Regions from separate parts of the Ensifer adhaerens genome, predicted to be linked through region 1. Evidence: riboswitches for the same ligand, from Rfam matches in the RefSeq annotation. Region 1 holds a riboswitch; each other region holds the start of a gene.
What was found. Region 1 has a riboswitch for thiamine pyrophosphate ahead of thiD (bifunctional hydroxymethylpyrimidine kinase/phosphomethylpyrimidine kinase). Riboswitches for the same ligand answer to the same signal wherever they lie in the genome.
Positions count from the first base shown of each region.

Region 1 (5,744 bases):
GGCGACGAGGAGCGGAGACCGCAGTCCGCATGAGTGCAATAAATGCGACTCTTGGTTGAGAATTTCTCTTGCTCTCGCTATTTGTTTGCTTCCGTAGTAGTGACCCAATTTAGCGAAATTGTAAAGAATCGGGTCATCATCTATGTTTCGCGCCACCAAACGAAAGACATATCGAAGTTCCTCGGTATCGTCGTGCAAGCCGCTTGCAGGTGGCAAAACACCGGCGCAAGTGCCACGCATCGAGCCTCCGATATGAACGACTAGCCTAAAGTAGGGCCATCGGTTGCTCCTTTGAGAGGAAGGCGCGCTAGAATGATTTCGGGAATGGGCCCAGCATTGGTTAAAATTGATGCGCCGCCGCCTGCATTTCGCTTTGTACGGCCTTGTGCTGTTGCTGAAACTCAGTGGCGCGCAAAAAACAACTATGTAATACAAACTCACCCGAACGAAGGGGCAGTATCAATGCGGGATGACTTAAGCGCCAGTAATTCTGATCTGCTTCAGATGACTTTGCAGGCGGCGGTGCAAGATCAGCGAACTGTCGACGAACAAAGGCGGAGCACAGCGCCTCTGTTGGATGGCATGTCGTTCCACGAGAGTATCAGGCATGATGACGATCGAGGAAGCGTGACGGAGATCTACGACCCTCGATGGGGTTGGCATCCTGATCCACTTGTTTTTTCCTACGTGTTCACAATCCGTTCCGGGATGGTGAAGGGGTGGGGGCTGCACAAGCGGCACGAGGACCGCTATTTCGTTCTGAGTGGCGAATTGGAACTCGTACTGTACGATCCGCGGCCAGAGTCGAGCACGTGCGGCAAAATCTGCAAGGTCTACCTGTCAGGTAGCCGACCTCGACTCGTAAACGTACCCAAGTTTGTTTGGCATGCGGACCGAAACATCGGAACGTCCGATGTGGTAGTGGTGAATTTTCCAACCATCCAATATGACCATTCGAACCCTGATAAGTATAGGCTTCCAATAGATACCGACTTGATCCCGTATAGCTTTGGAAACGCCAAGGGATGGTGAGCCGGCCTCTAGTCTCCATTCTGATGCCGACCCATACGCGGGTCGATGTCATCGGGATCGCGATAGAATCTGTCTTGAAGCAAACCGTTGATGATTTCGAGCTCCTTGTTATTGGGGACGGCTGCGCCCCTGGGACGGCGGATGTAGTTGCCGGTTTCAACGACGATCGAATCCGTTTCTTCGACTTACCTAAGGCGCCTTACTTCGGCTATGCGAACCGGAACATCGCTCTTCGCGAGGCACGGGGGAGGTTCATAGGCTTTGCCGCGGATGATGACATTGTATTGCGGGACCATTTTGAACTGCTGATAAAGGCTCTCGGACACGGCGCCGCAATTGCTCACAGTCAGGCCTTATGGGTTTCGACCGACGGCATAGCTGCTCCATTCCTAACGAACCTTGAAATGCCGGACGAACTCTCGCATTTTATGGAGCGCAAGAATACGATCCCGGCGAGCTGCTTTCTTTATCGAGCTGATAGCCTGCCTTCACTGGATGCTTGGCCGGAAGACCTTCCGGCTGCTGCCGATTGGCGCCTATGGCAGCGCATAGTCCGTGAAAACCCCGAGCCCGCCGTGGCCCATTGTCGGCAGCCCACGGTGTTGCACTTCTCTGCCAAATGGAAGCGCTCTCGAGAATCTGGGATGGGGCAATTGGGGAGTATGCTCTCTATCGCAGATGTTGCTGATTGGTGGCCCGCAGCACTACGGGTACCAATCCCCTCGGGGCAACCGGAGCAGCAAGCGTACGCGGACCTCCTAAACGCCAACCCAGAGGAGTGGACTGCCGCAATCCGGCAGGCGGGGCGAGATCTTACTGCTCGCTTGGCCTGGGACGACCTGCAAATTATTCGCCCAGCATTGAAGGCTGCGAACGAAAAGTCCGCGACTATGCAGAATGAGCTTGCAGCAGCGCGCACGGAAACTGCGACCTATCAAGCCCACGCGCGAGTAGCGGAAGACGGGCGGGCAACGTCGGACATGGAAATAGAAGCGTGCCGAAAGAAAATTCAGTCTTTGGACAATCGCCTCAACGAAGCGTTAAACGAATCCGGGCGTCTGGCGGCCGAAGTCGAACGGTTGGCAGGCGAACTTAAGCGGATGCGGGCATCTCTGGCTTGGCGTGTGCACGAAAAAATTGAGCGACTCCGATGGGGTCGCAACAAAGCGTCCTAATCGGCCTCCGCAGCGGGTGTCGGGGCTCACGACTGACGCAGTTTTGGTGGTGATAGATTTATCCCGTTCCGATGACGCGGGCTTGGAGCAGGTCAATCTTTGTGCTTGATACATCTGGCGTTTAACAAGTTTGAGCTTGGTGATCTTGCCTCTCCGTCAGGCCGTTCGGCCATGGTGAAGTGATTGCGGCGCTGACGGCTGCACGATCTTTGACGACGCCGTTGGCGAATGAGGCGATCAACCCCATTTTGTCTCTCTCCAACTATTATCGAGATCAGCGAGGGATTTCTTGCGGATCATCGCCTGGAAGTCGGCGATGGCTTCCCCCGCCTCAACGAGCAGCAGAACGGCGCCCTCAATCGCCACAACAGTTACGGTCTCAGATTTGGAGAGGTCGTCGCGACGGATGGACATACGACGCGCAATGGTCGTGGCCGAGGGCGCTCGGTTCAAGGCGCCGTCATCGACCTTTCTGCTTTTCGACCGCGTGTGGCCCGCTCGGTGATACTTCGGTTTGGCCAAGCTTTTTGAACACGTCGAGACGAACGTGGCCGTCGAGCAAATGAAAGACGGCCGGGTCCTCGCGATCGCGGCCCCGACGGATGGCACCTCATTTTTCTGGCCAGAAACTCTGATGAAGTGTTGCAGGTAGTGCTTGCAATGGCACACCGCGATATTCTGTCTGTCACACTCGAACTGCGCGCAGCCGAAGTGGCGTTGGCCCGAGCAAGTGCAATTCTCAAAGCATTGCGGTGATATTGATGCGATGAGGCCTTACATCTAACGTTCTGCGTGGAAGGCGCGTCACCACTGAGTGAAACGGCAGTACTGCCGACCAAATCACTCCGGGATTGCATAGGTTCGCGTTCCAAACCCCCTTGCCTTAACGGCCTTGACGTGGCTAGTCTACCAGCGTCTGTGAAGTCGAACGCTCAGACGGAAGGCTCCTTATGCTCTTGAGGCAAAAGGGGCCTTTTTCTGTTTGTATCCTTTAAGGGCCTCCTTCGCCCGCATCGAACCGGCTTACATACGCGCCTGCTGAACTCAAGCAATTGACATCCCCTCCCACGCTCCCATAGCATTCATGCCTGCCGAGGGGCGCACCTGACGGTGCTGAGATGGCGGTGAGCCAGACCCTTGAACCTGATCCGGATCATACCGGCGTAGGAACGGCAAGGGCCTCTCTGGCACCCCCGCGTCTTCGCCGTTCATCTGGATCTCCATCATTTTGGTTTCGGGAGATCGTTGGTGCCAATACGCCGTTCAGAATGTAGCGACGAAGAACTCCGGGGGGCGGGGCGTCCAACCCAAGGGCTCGATCTGTCGGATTCCTCCAGATTGCTTGGAAGACCCACCTCAGTTCGTGCGTGCTTGAGCCGGTGGCTTGAGAGCGCGTTCGCAATCTTTGGAGCTGCTTCTACATTTCAGCGGAACCAGGCATGACCGCTATCGCCGTTACCATCGCAGGCTCAGATTCCGGTGGCGGTGCCGGTATCCAGGCGGATCTGAAGACGTTTTCGGCGCTCGGCGTCTATGGTGCCAGCGTGATCACGGCCATCACCGCGCAAAACAGCCGCGGGGTCGCGGCCGTCGAGGATATCTCTCCGGCTGTTGTTACAGCTCAGATCGATGCCGTGTTTTCGGATCTCGCGGTTGGCGCTGCGAAGGTCGGAATGTTGTCCCGCCAGGAGACCATTGCTGCGATCGCGTCCGGCCTGAAGCGATACGGGCATTTAGCAGTCATCGATCCGGTGATGGTCGCCACTTCAGGTGACATTTTGTTACGTCCGGATGCGATCGCGACGCTCAAGGAGGAATTGCTGCCGCTTGGGCTTATCGTGACGCCCAACCTGCCCGAAGCGGCTCTGTTGACGGGCCGCGCGATTGCCGAGAACGAGACGGAAATGGCCCGCCAAGCGGAGATGCTCCTGAAGCTTGGTGCGCGCGCCGTGCTGATGAAAGGCGGGCATGCCAAGGGCGACGAAGCGGTTGATATCCTCTTTAACGGGGACACCCCCTTGCGCCTGTCGCGCCCGCGGGTTGAAACGAGGAACGATCATGGCACCGGCTGCACGCTGTCTGCCGCGATCGCCGCTGGTCTTGCCCGTAGGCAGACACTTGAAGACGCGGTTATCGCTGCCAAGACCTATCTGCATGACGCGCTTGTTGCCGCAGCAGCGCTCAAAATCGGGCAGGGGCGGGGACCAGTTGATCACTTCCATCGATGGTGGGGCCCAAGCGGCGATTGATTCGATTACGGAGCCGTACACGGCTCGATCGTTCCGCTTCATGTTCAAAAAGCCAGGTCATTCCACTGTTTAATATCGGTTGGAATGATAACGCTGAAAGTTCGTTGCCTGTGGGCTGCAGGGGCGTGACGGGGAGCGTGCGTGCGTTCGGTCTAGGCCACCGCGGTGTTCAGGTGAGCCGGCTGCTCCTCCTTGAGCAGTTTCCGGTAGAGCGCGACATGCTCGCGGCCGCAGTCGACATGGCTCATCGGGCGCCTGAGTGTTGCCCGAAGGTTGTCCCAGGATCGGGGTGTGCTCAGCACGTCGATCAGGCGGTCGGCAAGGTCTTGTGCGCTGCCGGCGCGGAAGTGATAGCCATCCAGTCGGTCGCGGACCTTTTCGGCCATGCCGCCGATGTCGGAGCAAATGATCGGCCGGCCATGGTGCAGGGCTTCCTGGATGACGATCGGTGAGTTTTCCCACCAGACGGAAGGCATGACCACCCAATCGACCGAGCGCATCAGCCTGGGCATGTCCTGGTTATGGTAGGCGCCGTAAAAGCGAACCCGACGGCCGGCGTCCTCGATCAGTTTCGCCACGCGGTCCTGATACTCAGTCGGCTGCCGCTCAAGGTTGCCGCCGAAGATCATTAGCGTGGAATCGTCACCCCAGATATCCTCCGGCACGCGGGACACAGCGTCGATCAGCACGTGAACGCCCTTGAAAGGCGTCATTTGCCCGAAATAGGCAAAGCGGTTGCGCCGCGCTGCCGGAGAAGGCAATTCCCGAGCCGGCGTCTTTTCACCCATGACGATGCCGTTTTCGATCACGAAGATCTTCTCGGCCGCGATGCCCCACTCGACATAGCGATTGGCAAGAAAGGCGCTCGGGGCGATGAAGGCGTCGGCAAGGTTCAGCATGCCTCGCACGAACTGCTCGCGCCGTACGAAGCGCGACACCGGAATTTCGGGAAAGCATGTGTGGCAGCTGATCGGGGAGGCGCTGTTGCAAGGCTGGCCGGAGGGCCGCTTCACCATTTGCCCGTGGTTGTGGCAGATGGAGAGGTATTCGTGGAAGGTCACAACGATGCGCGCTTTCGGCAGGGCGTCGCGCACGGCGTACAGCGCTTCCAGTCCGAAGCCGATGAAATGGTGGAAGTGGACAATGTCTGGCTTGATGTCCCCCACGAAGCGCAAGAGGTCGCGGCCGATCGCGTCGGTATCCCCATTCGACAGAAAGAAATGATCAAAGTCCTCGGCGTGGTAGAGCACCTCGTCCATCGCCAGGCGAAGGCTCATCAGCGCGGAAG
Region 1 covers NZ_CP083350.1:3,097,115-3,102,858, reverse strand. Annotated here, with positions in the region: gene LAC81_RS34120 (dTDP-4-dehydrorhamnose 3,5-epimerase family protein) at 313-1,032, shown strand; gene LAC81_RS34115 (glycosyltransferase family A protein) at 1,026-2,207, shown strand; gene LAC81_RS34110 (hypothetical protein) at 2,445-2,660, opposite strand; TPP riboswitch at 3,292-3,394, shown strand; gene thiD (bifunctional hydroxymethylpyrimidine kinase/phosphomethylpyrimidine kinase) at 3,647-4,456, shown strand; gene LAC81_RS34100 (glycosyltransferase family 4 protein) at 4,609-5,744, opposite strand, start outside.

Region 2 (5,744 bases), 1.5 Mb from region 1:
TGCCGGCCGCATGGATGCGATCGTCATCGACCTGCCGGAAAACGGGCTCAGCGTTTACGGCAGCCGCATCCGCCTCGAACAAGTGCTGATCAATCTGCTGCAAAATGCGCTGGAAGCGCTGGGTACGCGCGGCGATGCCGAGATCCGCGTGCACTGCGCGGACGACCCCTCTGGCACCGTTTCGCTTGTTGTCGCCGACAACGGCCCCGGCATTCCCCAGCATATCCGCGAGGACCTGTTCACCCCGTTCAACACCTCCAAGGACGAAGGGCTCGGCCTCGGACTTGCCATCTCCAAGGAGATCGTTGCCGATTATGGCGGCGAGATCACCGTCGAAACCAGCGACAAGGGCACCGTCTTCACGGTTCGCCTGAAGAGGGCCTGAGCGATGCAGCCGACCGTCTATCTCGTCGACGACGACAACCACCTGCGCAAGGCGATGACGCAGACACTGGAACTCGCCGGCCTCACCGTCGCCCCGTTCGCCAGCGCCGTCGAGGCGTTGAAGACGCTCGACGCGAATTTCGACGGCATCGTCGTCAGCGATATCCGCATGCCGGGCATCGACGGCCTGGCCTTCTTCCGCCGCATCGAAGCCTTCGACGCGGACCTGCCGGTGATCCTGGTGACCGGCCATGGCGATATCCCGATGGCGGTGCAGGCTTTGCAGGACGGCGTCTACGACTTCATCCCAAAACCCTTTGCCGCCGACCGGCTGGTACAGAGCGTGCGCCGTGCGCTTGAAAAGCGGCGGCTCGTCATGGAGAACCGCGCGCTGAAACGAGCCGCGGAGACAGCCGGAGACAGCCTGCCGCTGATCGGCCAGACCCCGGTCATGGAACGGTTGCGCCAGACGATCCGGCATATTGCCGATACCGATGTGGACGTGCTCGTCGCCGGTGAAACCGGCAGCGGCAAGGAGGTGGTGGCGACGCTGCTTCACAATTGGAGCCGGCGCCGTAACGGCAATTTCGTGGCGCTCAACTGCGGTGCCTTGCCGGAAACGGTAATCGAAAGCGAACTCTTCGGCCACGAACAGGGCGCCTTTACCGGCGCGTTGAAGAAGCGCATCGGCCGGATAGAACATGCGAGCGGCGGTACGCTGTTTCTCGACGAGATCGAGGCGATGCCGCCGGCAACGCAGGTGAAGATGCTGCGTGTTTTGGAAGCGCGCGAGATCACGCCACTCGGCACCAACCAGGTGCGACCGGTCGATATCCGCGTCATCGCTGCCGCCAAGATCGATCTCGGCAATCCGGCTGAGCGCGGCGATTTCCGCGAAGATCTCTACTTCAGATTGAACGTTGTGACGCTATCGATCCCTCCTCTGCGCGAACGCCGCGACGATATCCCGCTGCTGTTCTCGCACTTCCTGACCCGGGCAGCCGAGCGCTTCAGGCGCGACGTACCCATGATCTCGCCGGTGGTGCAACAGCACCTGATGACCCATGCCTGGCCCGGCAACGTGCGCGAACTCTCGCACTTTGCCGAACGCGTGGCGCTCGGCGTCGAGGGCCCACTCGGACAGCCGGTTGCCCCCGCCCAACAGCCCGGATTTGCGCTGCCGGAGCGGCTCGAACGCTATGAGGCGGAAATCCTGAAGGAGGCACTGCGCGCCCAACGCGGCGACGTCAAGGCGACGATCGAGGCGCTCGGCATTCCGCGCAAGACCTTTTACGACAAGCTCCAGCGCCACGGCATCAACCGTTCCGACTACGCCGAGCGGGCAGCGCCGGAAAAGGCCGACCGCTAGCACCAAACTCACTTCCGCAAGCACACGTATTGGGTGCATCTTCATCGACAGGCGAATTCACGCTTGACGTCCCGGGCCGATCGATGGCTATGATCTAGGCATTCACCAGGGGGGTCCCGCAAGGGGCTGAGATTCTGCTGGATGGCCGGCTTGCCGGCTGTGGCGCAGTGACCCGTTGAACCTGATCCAGTTCATACTGGCGTAGGGACGGTGCAGATATCGAAGCCAGGATTCCGTGCGTCCAGCATCTGGCGGAGCGTCTTTCATCCTTCCGGCATCAGAACTGGGTCTCCAATTGCAAACTTGGAGCCTCGTCATGAATATTGCCACAAAACCCGCAGCCCTCTCGGTCACGCAAGGACCGCTTCCTGCCTCCCGGAAAGTCCACAAATCAGGCATCCTCCACCCGGATATCCGCGTGCCGATGCGCGAGATCGCGTTGCATCCGACGTCCGGCGAACCGCCAGTCACGGTCTATGATTCCTCCGGCGCCTATACCGCCGACGATGCCGAAATCAGCATCGAGGCAGGGCTGCCGCGGCTCCGCCGCAACTGGATCGTCGACCGCGGCGATGTGGAAACCTATGAAGGCCGCACCGTCCGGCCCGAGGACAACGGCTTTGTGAGCGGCGACCGGCTGACGCCGACCTTCCCGTTCCAGCACGCGCCGCTGAAAGCCACGGCTGGCCGAGCTGTAACGCAGCTTGCCTACGCCCGCGCCGGCATCATCACGCCCGAGATGGAATTCGTGGCGATCCGCGAAAACCTCGGTCGCGACACGGCGCGTGCGAAGGTCCGTGACGGCGAGAGCTTCGGCGCCCACGTACCCGACCATGTGACGCCCGAATTCGTGCGCCAGGAAATCGCCAGCGGCCGCGCGATCCTGCCCGCCAACATCAACCATCCGGAATCCGAACCGATGATCATCGGACGGAACTTTCTGGTGAAGATCAACGCCAATATCGGTAACTCCGCCGTCACCTCGTCGATGGCCGAAGAGGTCGAAAAGATGGTCTGGGCGACCCGCTGGGGCGCAGACACAGTGATGGACCTTTCGACCGGCCGCAACATCCACAACATCCGCGAATGGATCATCCGCAACTCGCCGGTTCCGATCGGCACCGTGCCGCTCTACCAGGCTCTGGAAAAGGTCAACGGTATCGCCGAGAATCTCACCTGGGAGGTCTATCGCGACACGCTGATCGAGCAGGCCGAACAGGGCGTCGACTATTTCACCATCCATGCCGGCGTCCGCCTGCACTACATCCCGCTTACCGTCGATCGCGTCACCGGCATCGTTTCGCGCGGCGGCTCGATCATGGCCAAGTGGTGCCTTCATCACCACCGCGAAAGCTTCCTCTACGAGCATTTCGAAGAAATCTGCGACATCTGCCGTGCCTATGACGTCTCCTTCTCGCTCGGCGACGGCCTGCGCCCGGGCTCGATTGCCGACGCCAACGACGCCGCGCAGTTCGCCGAACTGGAAACGCTGGGCGAACTCACCAAGATCGCCTGGGCCAAGGATTGTCAGGTGATGATCGAGGGCCCCGGTCACGTGCCGATGCACAAGATCAAGGAGAACATGGACAAGCAGCTCGCCGTCTGTGGCGAAGCGCCGTTCTACACGCTCGGACCGCTGACGACGGACATCGCACCGGGCTACGACCACATCACCTCGGGCATCGGCGCGGCGATGATCGGCTGGTTCGGCACCGCCATGCTCTGCTACGTCACGCCGAAGGAGCATCTCGGCCTCCCCGACCGCAACGACGTCAAGGTGGGCGTCATCACGTACAAGATCGCCGCCCATGCCGCAGATCTCGCCAAGGGCCATCCGGCCGCTCAGGTGCGCGACGACGCCCTGTCGCGCGCCCGCTTCGAGTTCCGCTGGGAGGACCAGTTCAACCTCTCGCTCGACCCGGAGACGGCCCGCAACTTCCACGACGAAACGCTGCCGAAGGAGGCGCACAAGGTCGCGCACTTCTGCTCCATGTGCGGCCCGAAATTCTGCTCCATGCGGATCTCGCACGACATCCGGGCCGAGGCGCAGAAGGGAGGGCTGGAGGCAATGGCGGCGAAGTACCGCGAAGGCGGCGACCTCTACATGCCGCTGGAAGGGGCGACTGGCGCAGCCGAGTAGACGGCAAAGACACGCTGAAGGGGCCAGTCACGGCCCCTTCAGTTCGTGCAGGACTTCCGTCCCGCGCCCCGGAAGGGGAAGCGGTGATCGCCAACGGCCTCATCCTCCGTCATGTTCGGAGGGGCGAGCGCGCGCCATCCGCTCGATCCCATCGAGGAGCGCGCTCGCATCAGCAAAAGGTCATGCGGCTCCGTATGTCCGCGCGGATTGTGGCCGACGCCATCGCGGCGGGGTAGGAAGTTCGCCGCTGTCGGGGCGATGCGGGCAATCCTGTGGGCGTCGCGGCCGCCATAGGCCCCGCACCTTGCGCACCACTTCGCCTGGCACCCGAACAACTTGCCCCCGCATCGATTGAGCGGTATGCAAAGCTCGCGCAAAAGTCGCTGTCGGCGAAATTCATTCGCGATGAGTTGCCGTCCTCTGCCGCGCAGAAGGTCTTGCAGAACGGCGCAAGAACGCCGTTCGCACAAGGAGTAAAGACTTGAGGTCACGCCTGCTGAGACTGACGGCTCTGACGATCGGAGCCCTTGCACTCGCCGGTGACCTCCCGTGCGACGGGCGTTTTGCCGACGGCCTTTCCTGGATTTCCGTAGCCCATGCGGAGGACACCGAGGCCGGCGGCGGGAATGGTGAAAATGGCACGGGCGGCGGCGACCAAGGTGGCGAAAACGTCGAGGGTGGCGGAAGCAACGGTACAGCGGGTGGCGGCGATTGGGGCTCCGGCGATGGTAGTGGCGTGGGCGAAGTGCCCGGCGGGACCGGCGCAGGTGGCGGAGGCGGCGTCATAGACGACAGCGGCCTGACTGGCGGAAATAGCGAGCGCCACTCATCCTCTACGCGCGACGGGCGGGATTACGGACCTACCGGCAGCGTATGGCACGGCGGCAGCAGTTTCCTCAACCTTTTCCGCCGGACACCGGAAGAGCCTGCCGAGGAGAGCGGGCCAGAGTCTTCCACCGGACAGAAGAGCGATGCAGGATCCCGCAAAAGCGCAGGTCACACGAAAAGAGAGCCTTGAAGGGATGCCTGCTTCGTCGCGCCGCAGGATGACGTGCGCTGCTTATCGCGGACGCACGAACGTCTGTGTCTGGATGCTCAGGCCAAGCCCGGGCATGACGGGGTAGAGGGAGGCGCGATGTTGACCCGTTCAATCAACGAACGCGCAACGTCCCTGTCACCCCTCTAGCGACCACTCACCATCCGCTCGACCACATCCAGCAGCACGTTGGCGCCGGCGACGAGCTCATCCGGCTCCGTGTGTTCACGCGGATTGTGGCTGATGCCGTCGCGGCTCGGAACGAAGATCATTGCCGTCGGCGCGATGCGAGCGATCATCTGGGCATCATGGCCGGCACCCGAGGTCATGCGCCGGCTCTTGAGGCCGCGCGCCTTCGCCGAAGATTCGATCGCCGCGACGATGCCCTGATCGAAGGCCACCGGCTGGAAGCGTGCAAGCCGCTCGACGGAGATCGTCACCCCCTCTTCCGCGCCGATACGGACAAGGAAGTCCGCAAGCGCCGTTTCGAGCGCCTGCAACCGTTCCTCGTCCGGATCGCGCAGATCGACGGTGAAGGTGGCACGCGACGGGATGACGTTGATCGCGTCGGGCTCGAAACGCATGGTGCCGATGGTCGCGACACTCGGTGCGTTCGAGCGGGTGATATGCTCACGCAGGAAGAGGCCGACCCGGGCGGCGGCGAGGCCGGCGTCGTTGCGCATCGCCATCGGTGTGGTCCCGGCGTGGTTGGCGACGCCATCGATCGTCACGCGCTGCCAGGAGATGCCCTGCAGGTTTTCGACGGCACCAATCGCCATGCCCTCGCGCTCCAGCACCGGCCCTTGCTCGATATG
Region 2 covers NZ_CP083350.1:1,602,515-1,608,258, reverse strand. Annotated here, with positions in the region: gene LAC81_RS27660 (sensor histidine kinase) at 1-385, shown strand, start outside; gene LAC81_RS27655 (sigma-54-dependent transcriptional regulator) at 389-1,753, shown strand; TPP riboswitch at 1,851-1,979, shown strand; gene thiC (phosphomethylpyrimidine synthase ThiC) at 2,070-3,893, shown strand; gene LAC81_RS27645 (hypothetical protein) at 4,375-4,911, shown strand; gene LAC81_RS27640 (Zn-dependent hydrolase) at 5,076-5,744, opposite strand, start outside.
Region 2: another riboswitch for thiamine pyrophosphate. It lies ahead of thiC (phosphomethylpyrimidine synthase ThiC); the one in region 1 lies ahead of thiD (bifunctional hydroxymethylpyrimidine kinase/phosphomethylpyrimidine kinase).

Region 3 (5,744 bases), 1.1 Mb from region 1:
CGTTCTGCGAGCGCGGCGAGATCTGCAAGCGGCGCCCGGTCGCCGTCCATGGAATAGAGGCTTTCGACGGCAATCCACGGATGCCCCGTGCCGCCCGCCTTCCGCCACTGGCTGATCTTATCGGCGAAAGCGTCGACATCGTTGTGCGTGGCGGCGCCTGCGACCGCCTTGCTTGCGGCAATACCCTCGCGAGCACTCGCATGGATCAGGGCATCGTGGACGATGATATCGTCGCGCTGCGGTAACGTCGAAAAGAGGGCGGCGTTGGCGGCATAGCCGCTGGCGAAGTACTGCGTTCGCGGCACGCCGAAGAACGCCGCTGCCTCCGCCTCCAGTGCCACGTGCTCCCCATGGTTGCCGCGCAACAGCCGCGAGCCGCCGGAGCCGACCGGCACGCCGCGCTCGATCGCTGCGGCGATTGCCGCCTTCAGGCGCGGCGATCCGGCAAGCGCGAGGTAGTCGTTGGAGGTGAAATCCATACCACCGCCGACGACAAGTTCGCGTCGGCGCCCCTTTCGTTCGAGGCCGGAAAGCGTCTTCTCGTGACGCGTGAGAAGGGCCGCCACAGTCATTCGGCCGCGTCCTTTTTTGCCGCAAGTGCCATCGGCTTCAGCCCCAGGCGGCGGAACAGGGACGCGTCGTGATCCTCCCGGGGATTATCGGCCGTGAGCAGCGTCTCGCCCACGAAGATCGAATTGGCGCCGGCAAAGAAACAGAGCGCCTGTGTCTCGTCGCTCATTTCGGTGCGACCGGCGGAAAGCCGGACATGCGACTGCGGCATCAGGATGCGCGCCAGCGCGATAGTGCGGACGAAATCGATCGGATCGACAGGTGCGGCATCGGCGAGCTTCGAGCCCGGGATCGGGATCAGCATGTTGATCGGCACGCTTTCCGGCGGCACCGGCAGATTGGCGAGCGTCACCAGCATCGAGATCCGGTCGTCTGCCGTCTCGCCCATACCGAGAATACCACCGGCGCAGACCTTGATGCCGGCGTCGCGGACATTGGCGAGCGTCTCCAACCGGTCGGCGAAGCTGCGGGTGGTGATGATTTCGCCGTAGAAGCGCTCCGACGTGTCGACATTGTGGTTGTAGTAATCGAGCCCGGCGTCGGCGAGCCGCCCGGATTGTTCCGGAGTCAGCATGCCCAAGGTCATGCAGGTCTCCATCCCGAGTGCCCGCACGCCGCTGATCATGGCGACGATCGCCTCCATGTCGCGCTCCTTCGGGCTGCGCCAGGCCGCACCCATGCAGTAACGTGTCGCGCCGCCATCCCTCGCCTTCCTCGCTTCCGCAAGAACCCGCTCTACCTCCATCAATTTCGACGCCTTGAGCCCGGTCGGGTAATGCGCGGACTGGCTGCAGTAGCCGCAGTCCTCGGCGCAGCCGCCGGTCTTGATCGACAGCAGGCGGCTCATCTGGATGGCATTGGGGTCGAACGTGGCGCGGTGAGTGGACTGCGCGCGATAGAGGAGGTCGTTGAACGGCAGATTATAGATTTTTTGTGCATCGGCCAGAATCCAACGCGGCTCGGTGGCTTTGGCGGCGACCGAAGTCGACTCGGTCGAACTGTTTACGTCGAGCATGTGTGTTCGTTTCCCCATTGGCGGACCAGCAAAATAGATAGAATCCATAATTATCTATAATTTTCTCGAACACGGAACACGACAACCACTTTAAAGTAGCTATATGCGCACACATGCAATCCTTGACTGCGCCAACTTGACCCATTAGGCGATACGAGGAGGACGAATGCCACGGTCTTCCGCTTCGGTAAGTTGAACCGGTTATGGCAACAACCACCGAGTAATATCCTGTTTTAATATACCTTTTCCCAACATACCTGCAGATCTCTAGACGCGAGTTTGCACGTCAACGCAAGCGCTCAAAAACCTACATCTCGCCCACCTTTTTATAGATAATTTTTGGCTGAAGGCACCCGATGTGATGCTCGCATCGACGGCTCTTGACAAAATCCGGTCCAGCCGTTCAGTTTGAAGCATTCACCAGGGGTGTCCCGGCAAGGGGCTGAGATTCTGCCAGGCGGTTTCCGCGGCGCAGTGACCCGTTGAACCTGATCCAGTTCATACTGGCGTAGGGACGGTGCAGACATCGCTGCCGCATTCGCGTTCGCGCGAGCCTATCGCGGCAAGGCGTCCTTCCATCCCTCCGGCGCGAACTGGGTCTCCAACTATGGAGCCTGTGCAGTGCGTATCATCATCGCGACTTTGCATCCTTCGGGCCGGCGGCCGGTTCCGCACAGTGGGGCGCATTGACCATGCGCGTTCTGATCAAAGGCGCCGGCGTCGTCGGACTGGCCTTGGCGCATGAACTGAGTGGTCACGGCGTCGAAGTCGCCGTTGCCGAGCGGCAGGCGGACTTCGGCGGGGCAGCATCCTGGTTTGCCGGCGGCATGCTGGCGCCCTGGTGCGAGCGCGAAAGTGCCGAGGAAGTGGTACTGACACGCGGCATCGGCGCCATCGACTGGTGGGACCGGGCGCTTCCGGGAGAAGTATCGCGCAACGGCACGCTCGTCGTCGCCCCGGCACGAGATGCCGGCGAACTCAAACGCTTCGCTTCGCGCACGTCCGGCTTCGAATGGCTTGACGCAGAGGCGATCGCGCGGCTGGAGCCGGCGCTTGCCGGGCGCTTCCGAGAGGCGCTGTTCTTTCCCGGCGAAGCACATCTCGACCCCCGCCGGGCGCTTGTCTTGCTGCGGCAAAAGCTGGTCGAGCGTGGCGTTTCCTTCGTTGGTGAGACAGATGGCGACAGCGGCCACGATATGATCGCCGACTGTAGCGGGGCTTCGCGGATCGGCACCGTCGCCGGCCTGCGCGGCGTGCGCGGCGAGATGCTCTATCTGCAGACGGGTGAAGTGGAGTTGTCGCGGCCGGTTCGCCTCATCCATCCGCGCATCCCGCTCTACATCGTGCCGCGCGGCGATGGGCTCTTCATGTGCGGGGCGACCATGATCGAAACGGACGATGGCGGACCGATTACCGCCCGCTCACTGATGGAACTCCTGAACGCGGCCTACACGCTGCACCCGGCCTTTGGCGAAGCGCGGCTTATCGAAACCGGCACCGGCGTCCGGCCGGCCTTTGCCGACAACCTGCCGCGCGTCATGCGCGCCGGAAACACCGTTACGCTCAATGGGCTTTACCGCCACGGTTTCCTGCTCTCGCCAGCTCTGGCCGAGGAGGCGGCGGATCTTGCCCTTGCACGGAACCTGAAGGGAGATGCCGCATGAAACTGATCGTCAACGGCGAGGATCACGACCTCGCAGTCGCGAACCTTGCCGAACTTCTGGCCGCACTCGACTTTGAAGGCGACTGGCTTGCCACCGCCGTCAACGGCGAGCTGGTGCATCGGACGGATCGCTCGGCCCATGCCCTCAACGATCGCGACCGGATCGAAATACTCTCGCCGATGAAGGGAGGCTGAGACATGCTGACGCTTTATGGACAGGAATTGCGCTCGCGCCTGCTTCTGGGTACCGCCCGCTACCCCTCGCCGGCCGCCCTTGAAGACGCGGTTCGCTCGTCTGCGACCGCGATCCTCACGGTTTCGCTCCGCCGCGAAACCGCCGGCGGCCGCCAGGGCGCCGCCTTCTTCGAACTGATCCGGTCACTTGGCGCGCATGTGCTGCCGAATACCGCCGGCTGCCACTCCGTATCGGAAGCGGTACTGACGGCGAAGATGGCGCGCGAAGTCTTCGGCACGAACTGGATCAAGCTCGAGGTGATTGGCCATCAGGATACGCTCCAGCCCGACGTATTCGGGCTGGTGGAGGCCGCACGCATTCTCTGCGCCGAGGGCTTCGAGGTCTTCCCCTACACGACCGACGACCTGGTGGTCGGCGAGCGCCTCGTTGAGGCCGGGTGCAAGGTGCTGATGCCCTGGTGCGCGCCGATCGGCAGCGCCATGGGGCCGCAGAACATCCCGGCGCTCAGAGCCATGCGGGCGCATTTTCCGGATATGCCGCTGATCGTCGATGCCGGCATCGGCCGGCCCTCACACGCAACCATCGTGATGGAACTCGGTTTCGACGCGGTCCTGCTGAACACCGCCGTAGCTGGCGCGACAAAACCGGCTCTCATGGCCGCGGCCTTCGCCCGGGCGATCGATGCAGGACGTGACGCTTTTGAGGCCGGCATGCTGGAACCACGCGATTTTGCCGTCCCGTCCACCCCCGTCATCGGAAAGGCGGTGTTTGCGTGAAACTCGACCCCTTCTACCTCATCCTCGACAGCGCCAAGTGGATCGAGCGGCTGGTGCCGCTCGGCGTCAAACTGGTGCAGCTTCGCGTCAAGGACCGCCCGGAAGCGGAGCTCCGCGACGAGATCCGTGCCGCCAAGGAAGTCTGCGACCGTCATGGCTGCCAGCTTATCGTCAACGACTACTGGCGCCTCGCGATTGCCGAAGGCTGCGACTTCGTCCACCTCGGCCAGGAGGATTTGGCGGAGGCGAATCTTGCCGCGATCCGCGCAGCCGGCCTGAAGCTCGGCCTTAGCACCCACGACGAGGCAGAGCTTGAGACGGCGCTTGCCGCGAAACCCGACTATGTTGCCCTCGGGCCGATCTATCCGACGATCCTGAAGCAGATGAAATGGGATCCGCAGGGGTTGCCGCGGCTCTCCGCCTGGCGGGAACGCGTCCAGCCGTTGCCGCTCGTTGCAATCGGCGGCCTCAACATCGAGCGGATCGCCGGCGTCTTCGAGCACGGCGCCGACAGCGCCGCCGTCGTCACCGATATCACGCTGAATGCCGACCCCGAGGGGCGGACACGGGAATGGATCGCACGCACGCAGCCGTGGCGCTGATCGAGACAAACGACAGGGTCACCTGACGCCGCGGCGCTGCCTCAGGCAATCGCAAGTTCGGAAAGCCAGGCCGACCCCAGGCCGTGCCTGTCGCAATAGGCCGTGAGGCGGTCGCGCGTCTTGCCCGGTCGGTCAATCCCGAGAAAGCGCGAGGCGTTTCTCCAGAGGATGTTCTGCTGGTGCTCGTCGCTGACGCTGGCGAGCGTCAGTTGCTCGGCAATCCTCGATACATAGGCGTTGTAGTCTTTTTCCAGCGCCATCATCGACCAGTCGGTGCCAAACATGAGGTGACGGGCGTCGGGGTCGTAGTCATCAAGCCATTTGTCCAGCAACTGCCGGATCTCTGCGTGAAGATTCTTGTCGTCGCTGCTGACCAATTCACTGAGATAGCTCAGATCCGCAAAAAGGTTCGGGCGACGTTCGTGGTCGATTGTCCTGCCGATGATGTCCTCCCAGGTCGGCGGCCCGGAAAACTTGTCCTGGGCACAGGAAACCATTACGCCCGTCGGCGCGCCCGGGCGTATGACTTCGTCGAAAGCGCCAAAATGCGCGAGATTGATTCGCAGCTTGTCGTACTGGTTGGTGTCGAGCAGATCCTTCCAATAGGCGGGGCTTGCCAGGTTGCCGTAGCCACAGCCGGCCCCGATGCTGTTTTCCGCATGGGCCATGATCGGCACATCGTTGTCGCGGCACCAGACGTAAAGCCGCTTCAGAGCGGCATCGATCGCCGGATCCGCATTGCCCCATGCCTTGAAGCCCATCGGCGGGTAGATCTTGACGCCCATGAAGCCCTTTTCCATGATCGCATACTGGACATTTGCCAGCGACGAACCCGGCCTTTGCGCCTCGCGGTGCGGATCGAAGCCGACGAAGCTATGCATGCGGATGCCGTGCTTCCTGGTGACGAGCTGCTGGACCTCGT
Region 3 covers NZ_CP083350.1:1,033,403-1,039,146, reverse strand. Annotated here, with positions in the region: gene LAC81_RS25155 (8-amino-7-oxononanoate synthase) at 1-572, opposite strand, end outside; gene bioB (biotin synthase BioB) at 569-1,585, opposite strand; TPP riboswitch at 1,998-2,118, shown strand; gene thiO (glycine oxidase ThiO) at 2,278-3,249, shown strand; gene thiS (sulfur carrier protein ThiS) at 3,246-3,443, shown strand; gene LAC81_RS25135 (thiazole synthase) at 3,447-4,220, shown strand; gene LAC81_RS25130 (thiamine phosphate synthase) at 4,217-4,822, shown strand; gene LAC81_RS25125 (amidohydrolase family protein) at 4,864-5,744, opposite strand, start outside.
Region 3: another riboswitch for thiamine pyrophosphate. It lies ahead of thiO (glycine oxidase ThiO); the one in region 1 lies ahead of thiD (bifunctional hydroxymethylpyrimidine kinase/phosphomethylpyrimidine kinase).

Region 4 (5,744 bases), on a different replicon from region 1:
TGGCGATTTCGGCCTGCTTGATGCCCTCGGTGAGCGCCACCTGGATCAGCGTGCGCGCCTCGCCGGGCGTGATGCCCAGATCCATGGCATTGACCTTGCGGTCAAAGGCCCCGCGCAACAGGCGCGAGACATCGGTCAGAAGCATTCCAATGGTTTCGGATTCGAGTTTGAATGGCATCAGCATCGTTCACAAATGATATAATAAGTTTTACTTATCATATCATTTGATGCCATTCAACGCACCAGTGGCTGTGGCTTAGCCCTCGAGCTCCTCACGCAGCATTTCGAGTTCCAGCCATTCCTCTTCCATGCGGGCAAGATCCGCACGAAGTTTCTCCAGTTCCTGCGCGAGCTTCGCAAAAGCATTTGGATCTTTTGTGAAAAGGTTGGGATCGGCCATCTTTTCTTCGCGCTTGGCGGCCTCGGCCTCCGCCTTGGCAATTTCCTTCGGCAGATTTTCAAGCGCGAATTTCTGCTTGTAGGAAAGCTTGCCCTTGGCCGCCTTCGGCGCTTCGGCGGCGGGCGCAGCTGCATCAGCCTTGGCCTTTTCCGCCTTTTCGGCCCTGCGCTTCTCTTCAATCGCACCCTTGCGCTGCGTCATCATGTCGGAATAACCGCCGGCATATTCGATCCAGCGTCCATCCGGCGCATCCGGGTTCGCCGGCGCGATCGTCGAGGTGACGGTGCGGTCGAGGAAGTCACGGTCGTGGCTGACGAGGATGACCGTTCCGGCAAACCCGGCGACAATCTCCTGCAGGAGGTCGAGCGTTTCGATGTCGAGGTCGTTGGTCGGCTCGTCGAGGATCAGAAGATTCGTCGCCCGCGCCAGGATGCGCGCCAGCATCAGCCTTGCCCGCTCGCCGCCCGAGAGCTCACGGATCGGCGTGCGTGCCTGCTCCGGCTGGAACAGGAAATCCTTCATGTAGCCGGTGACGTGGCGCTGTTCGCCATTGACCAGCAGGCTCTCGCCGCGCCCGTCCGTCAGGTAATGCGCCAGCGTGTCGTCCAGATTGAGATCTTCGCGCTTCTGGTCGAGTGTCGCCATTTCGAGATTGGTGCCGAGCTTGACCGTACCGGTATCCGGCTCGGTCTGACCGGTCAGCATTTTCAGGAGCGTCGTCTTGCCGGCACCGTTCGGACCGACAAGACCGATACGGTCGCCCCGATGCACCCGGATCGAAAAGGGCGCAACGATGGTGCGGTCCCCATAGGCCTTGCTGATCTTCTCGGCCTCGATCACCAGCTTACCCGATTCCTTGGCGTCGGCGGCCGTCGCCTGCACTGTCCCCTGCGGCCCCTTGTGGCCGCGATAGACGGCCCGCATATTCTGCAGCTCGCCGAGGCGACGCATGTTGCGCTTGCGCCGGGCCGTCACGCCGTAGCGCAGCCAGTGCTCCTCGCGCTCGATCGCCTTGCCGAGCTTGTGCTGTTCCAGCTCTTCGGCCTCAAGCACCTCGTCGCGCCACGCCTCGAAATGGCCAAAACCGCGATCGAGCCGGCGCGACTGGCCGCGATCGAGCCAGACGGTGGCCGTCGACACCTTCTCCAGAAAGCGCCGGTCGTGCGAGATCAAGACGAGCGCCGAGCGGCTGCGGGTCAGTTCGTCTTCCAGCCATTCGATCGTCGGCAGATCGAGATGGTTGGTCGGCTCGTCGAGCAGCAGGATATCCGGCTCCGGCGCCATGACGCGGGCGAGCGCTGCCCGGCGCGCTTCGCCGCCCGAGAGCTGCTTCGGGTCCTCTTCGCCTGTCAGCCCCAGATGCTGCAGCAGATAGGCGACGCGAAACGGGTCGTCGCTCGGCCCCAGGCCCGCCTCGGCATAGGCCTGCACCGTGTCGTAGCCGTCGAAATCCGGCGCCTGGTGCAGATAGCGGATGGTCGCCGACGGATGACGGAACACCTCGCCCGACTGCGCCTCTGCAAGCCCGGCGGCGATCTTCATCAGCGTCGACTTGCCCGAGCCGTTGCGCCCGACCAGGCAGATGCGGTCACCCGGCTCCACTTGCAGGTTCGCGCCGGCCAGAAGCGGCGTGCCGCCAAAGGTAAGGAAGATATCGTCGAGTTTCAGAATGGGAGGCGCCAAGGCTCAGGCTCCGGAAAGATCATAGGGGCGGGCAAGCACGATGGCGCGACCGCTCTTGAGAGTGAAGCGAAGGGGACCCTCCGCAACGTTGGAAACGGTTCGGGACGAGCCGAACGGCAGGGTGAAATCGTCGAGCGGATAGCGCGCATTGACGATCGAAAGGCCGGTAAGTTCGGTCAGACCTAGCACCGAGAAGAGGCAACCCTTCGGCAGGTCGAGCTCGAGCGGACCGGCAAGCAGCGGATAGGCCTCTTCCTCGCCCGAGGTCATCAGCACCGGAAGCCCACGCTCGGCAAGGGCGACAGCATGCAGCAGATGCATGAAGGCGTGGTCGCTGCGGGTGCCGCCGAGCGCGCCCGCGAAAATCAGCCGATCGGCGCCGCGCGATAGCGCTGCCTCAACCGCGATCTCGCCATCCGTCGCCGCCTTTGCCGCCGGATAGGGCTCGCGTGGAACGGAGGCGAACTCGGAAAGCAACGCGTCTTCGGTCGAATCGAAATCGCCGACCCAGACATCGGGTACGACGCCGAGCAAACGGGCATGGCGCATGCCGCCGTCAGCTGCAACGAAGCGGCTTCCGCTCAGCTGTCGTGTCAGCCGGTCGGTCAGCGAAAGGGCGCCGCCAAGCAGAATGGTGAAGGTCGATCGAGCCATGGCAAAGCCCATAGCGCAAAGGACCGCGGAAGGAAAACGAAGAAAACCGTTGGACGACCGGTTCTCGAAATTTTGCTGAAGCCGTCAGTGCCCTTCCGGCACCGGATCTGGAAACAGCATGCCGGCATAGATGCCCGGGGTCGAATCCGGAATCTCGAACGCACCGGCTACCCGCTCGTAGAACTTCGCCGGTCCGACGCCGCCGATGACTGCATAGCCATAGCCGGCCTCGCGCATCGCCGTCAGGCTGGCGATCAGCAGCGCCTCGCCAATCCCCTGGCCGCGCATGCCTTCATCGACGCCAGTCGGACCGAAGAAGCCGAGCGCGGTCACGTCGTGGCACGCAAAGCCGACGATCTTTTCCTCGTGCACCGCGACATGCATGCGCGTCGGGGTGGAAGAGAAGGCCGCTTCCGCCTCGCCCGCCCAGCCGGCACCAAAGGTCTTCTCGATCCAGGAGACGACCAGGCGGCGCTCCGGCGCCATGGCACGGCGAATGCTGATACCCGCTCCAAGCCTCGACTGAGGGTGAGACGGCAGGGCGTAAAGTCGAACGAGCATATCTGGCATGGCGTTTCCTCCTCGCTGCAGTGGTGTAGCGCAGTTGGCGGCTTACGCAAATACGAGCCAATGCCCCGCTCCAAGGCGCCACTTTCGGCTCCCCCCAAACATCGCTTGCCATGGAACCAGCGTGGCGGTAAATCTTTTGCCGCTCTAACGGGGTGCCTCCCGACCGCATAGCGGCCGGAGGCTGAGAGGCGTGCAACGCCAACCCGCGGAACCTGATCCGGCTCATACCGGCGGAGGGATTAGACGCGATCGGATCGATACGCCCTTTTCCCATGCAACAACGAACTTTGGGAGAGGTGCCTGCCATGTCCAATTTATCGCAACACAAACTGTTTAGCCGGCTAGCTCTGGCTGCTACCGCAAGTCTCGTCTTCGCCCACCATGCAACGGCAGCCGACAAGACGCTGACGGTCTATACCTATGAGAGCTTCATCACCGAATGGGGCCCGGGCGCCAAGGTGGCGGAAGCCTTCGAAAAGACCTGCGAGTGCAAGGTCAATTATGTCGGCGTCGCCGATGGTGTCGAATTGCTCACCCGCCTGAAGCTCGAAGGCGACGCCTCGAAGGCCGACATCGTGCTCGGCCTCGATACCAACCTCGTGGCGGAAGCCAAGGCGACCGGCTTCTTCGCGCCGCACGGCGTCGATGCCAAGGAGCTGAAGGTTCCGGGCGGCTTCTCCGACGATACCTTCCTTCCCTATGATTACGGCCACTTCGCCGTCGTCTACGATACCGAAACGTTGAAGACGCCACCGAAGAGTCTGAAGGAGCTCGTCGAAGGCGACCCGTCACAGAAGATCGTCATCGAGGACCCGCGCACCTCGACGCCGGGCCTCGGCCTGCTGCTCTGGGTCAAGGCCGTCTATGGCGACGAGGCCGGCGCTGCCTGGGCTAAGCTCAAGGACCGCGTTCTGACCGTCACTCCCGGCTGGTCGGAAGCGTACGGCCTCTTCACCAAGGGCGAAGCACCGATGGTGCTCTCCTACACCACCTCGCCGGCCTATCACATGGTCGCGGAAAACACCGAGCGCTACCAGGCGGCGGCCTTCTCCGAAGGCCACTACATCCAGATCGAAGTCGCCGGCATGACCAAGCATGCCAAGGAGCCGGACCTGGCAAAACAGTTCCTGAGCTTCATGACCGGGCCGGAGTTCCAGTCGATCATCCCGACGACCAACTGGATGATGCCGGTCGGCGTCACCAGCGAGCCGCTGCCGGATGCCTTCAACAAGCTGGTCAATCCGGAGAAGACCTTCCTGCTGCCGTCGGAAGAAGTCGCGAAGAACCGCAAGGCCTGGATCGACGAATGGCTTGCCGGCATGAGCAAGAGCTGAGGCCGGATTGTTCGCACTGCGCGAAAACCGCATGACTGTTGTCGCCGGGGCGCTCTGCCTCGGCGCCTTCCTGCTCTTCGTCGGCCTGGCGATCGTAGCCTTGCTCGCCCAAACCGGCGGCACGAACGAAGGCAACCTGTTCGACGCCTATATCTGGCGCGTCACCCGCTTCACGCTGCTGCAGGCAACCCTTTCGACGCTCCTGTCGATGCTGTTCGCCATTCCTGTGGCGCGGGCGCTGGCGCGGCGGCCCCGGTTCTTCGGTCGTATCTGGCTGTTGCGGCTTATGGCGCTGCCACTCGGCCTGCCCGTTCTCGTCGGCGCGCTCGGTCTGATCGAGATCTGGGGACGCCAGGGCTTCTTCAACTCCGGCCTGCGCTGGCTCGGCCTCGAGCAACCAATCAGCATCTATGGCCTGTTCGGCATCCTGCTCGCGCATGTCTTCTTCAACATGCCGCTGGCAGCACGCCTGTTCCTGGCCGGGCTTGAACGTATTCCCGCCGAATACTGGCGCAGCGCCGCCAATCTCGGCATGCCCTCCCGTGCGCTATTCCGCTTTATTGAATGGCCTGTCCTGCGTGGCTTGCTGCCGGGCGCGGCCGGCCTCGTCTTCATGCTCTGCGCCACCAGCTTCACGCTCGTGCTGACGCTTGGCGGCGGTCCTGCGGCTAGCACCATCGAGGTCGCGATCTACCAGGCCCTGCGCTTCGATTTCGACCCACCGCGTGCGATCGCGCTATCCGGGCTGCAGATCGCCATGACCGGCGCCCTGCTCCTCATTCTGCGACGTCTGGCAACGGAGCCGGAAGAGGGCGTGACCGGCGGTCGCGCGGTTCGCCGCTTCGATGGCGCAAGGCCCGTCGCACGGCTAAACGATAGCGCCTGGATCATCCTCGCACTGCTCTTCCTCATTGCCCCGTTGATCGCGGTCGTCGTCTCGGGCCTGCAGGCCGATCTCCTCAAGCTTGCGCGCGATCCGAACGTGCATCGGGCACTGGTGACGAGCGCTTCGATCGCGCTTGCCTCGGCGCTCGCCTCCGTCGCCATGGCAGCCGTGATGATCCGTGCTGCGGCCACGGTTACCGCCCCACGCCACACAGGTA
Region 4 covers NZ_CP083349.1:3,661,789-3,667,532, forward strand. Annotated here, with positions in the region: gene LAC81_RS17905 (MarR family winged helix-turn-helix transcriptional regulator) at 1-178, opposite strand, end outside; gene LAC81_RS17910 (ABC-F family ATP-binding cassette domain-containing protein) at 257-2,083, opposite strand; gene LAC81_RS17915 (thiamine diphosphokinase) at 2,087-2,737, opposite strand; gene LAC81_RS17920 (GNAT family N-acetyltransferase) at 2,822-3,307, opposite strand; TPP riboswitch at 3,446-3,563, shown strand; gene thiB (thiamine ABC transporter substrate binding subunit) at 3,613-4,641, shown strand; gene thiP (thiamine/thiamine pyrophosphate ABC transporter permease ThiP) at 4,673-5,744, shown strand, end outside.
Region 4: another riboswitch for thiamine pyrophosphate. It lies ahead of thiB (thiamine ABC transporter substrate binding subunit); the one in region 1 lies ahead of thiD (bifunctional hydroxymethylpyrimidine kinase/phosphomethylpyrimidine kinase).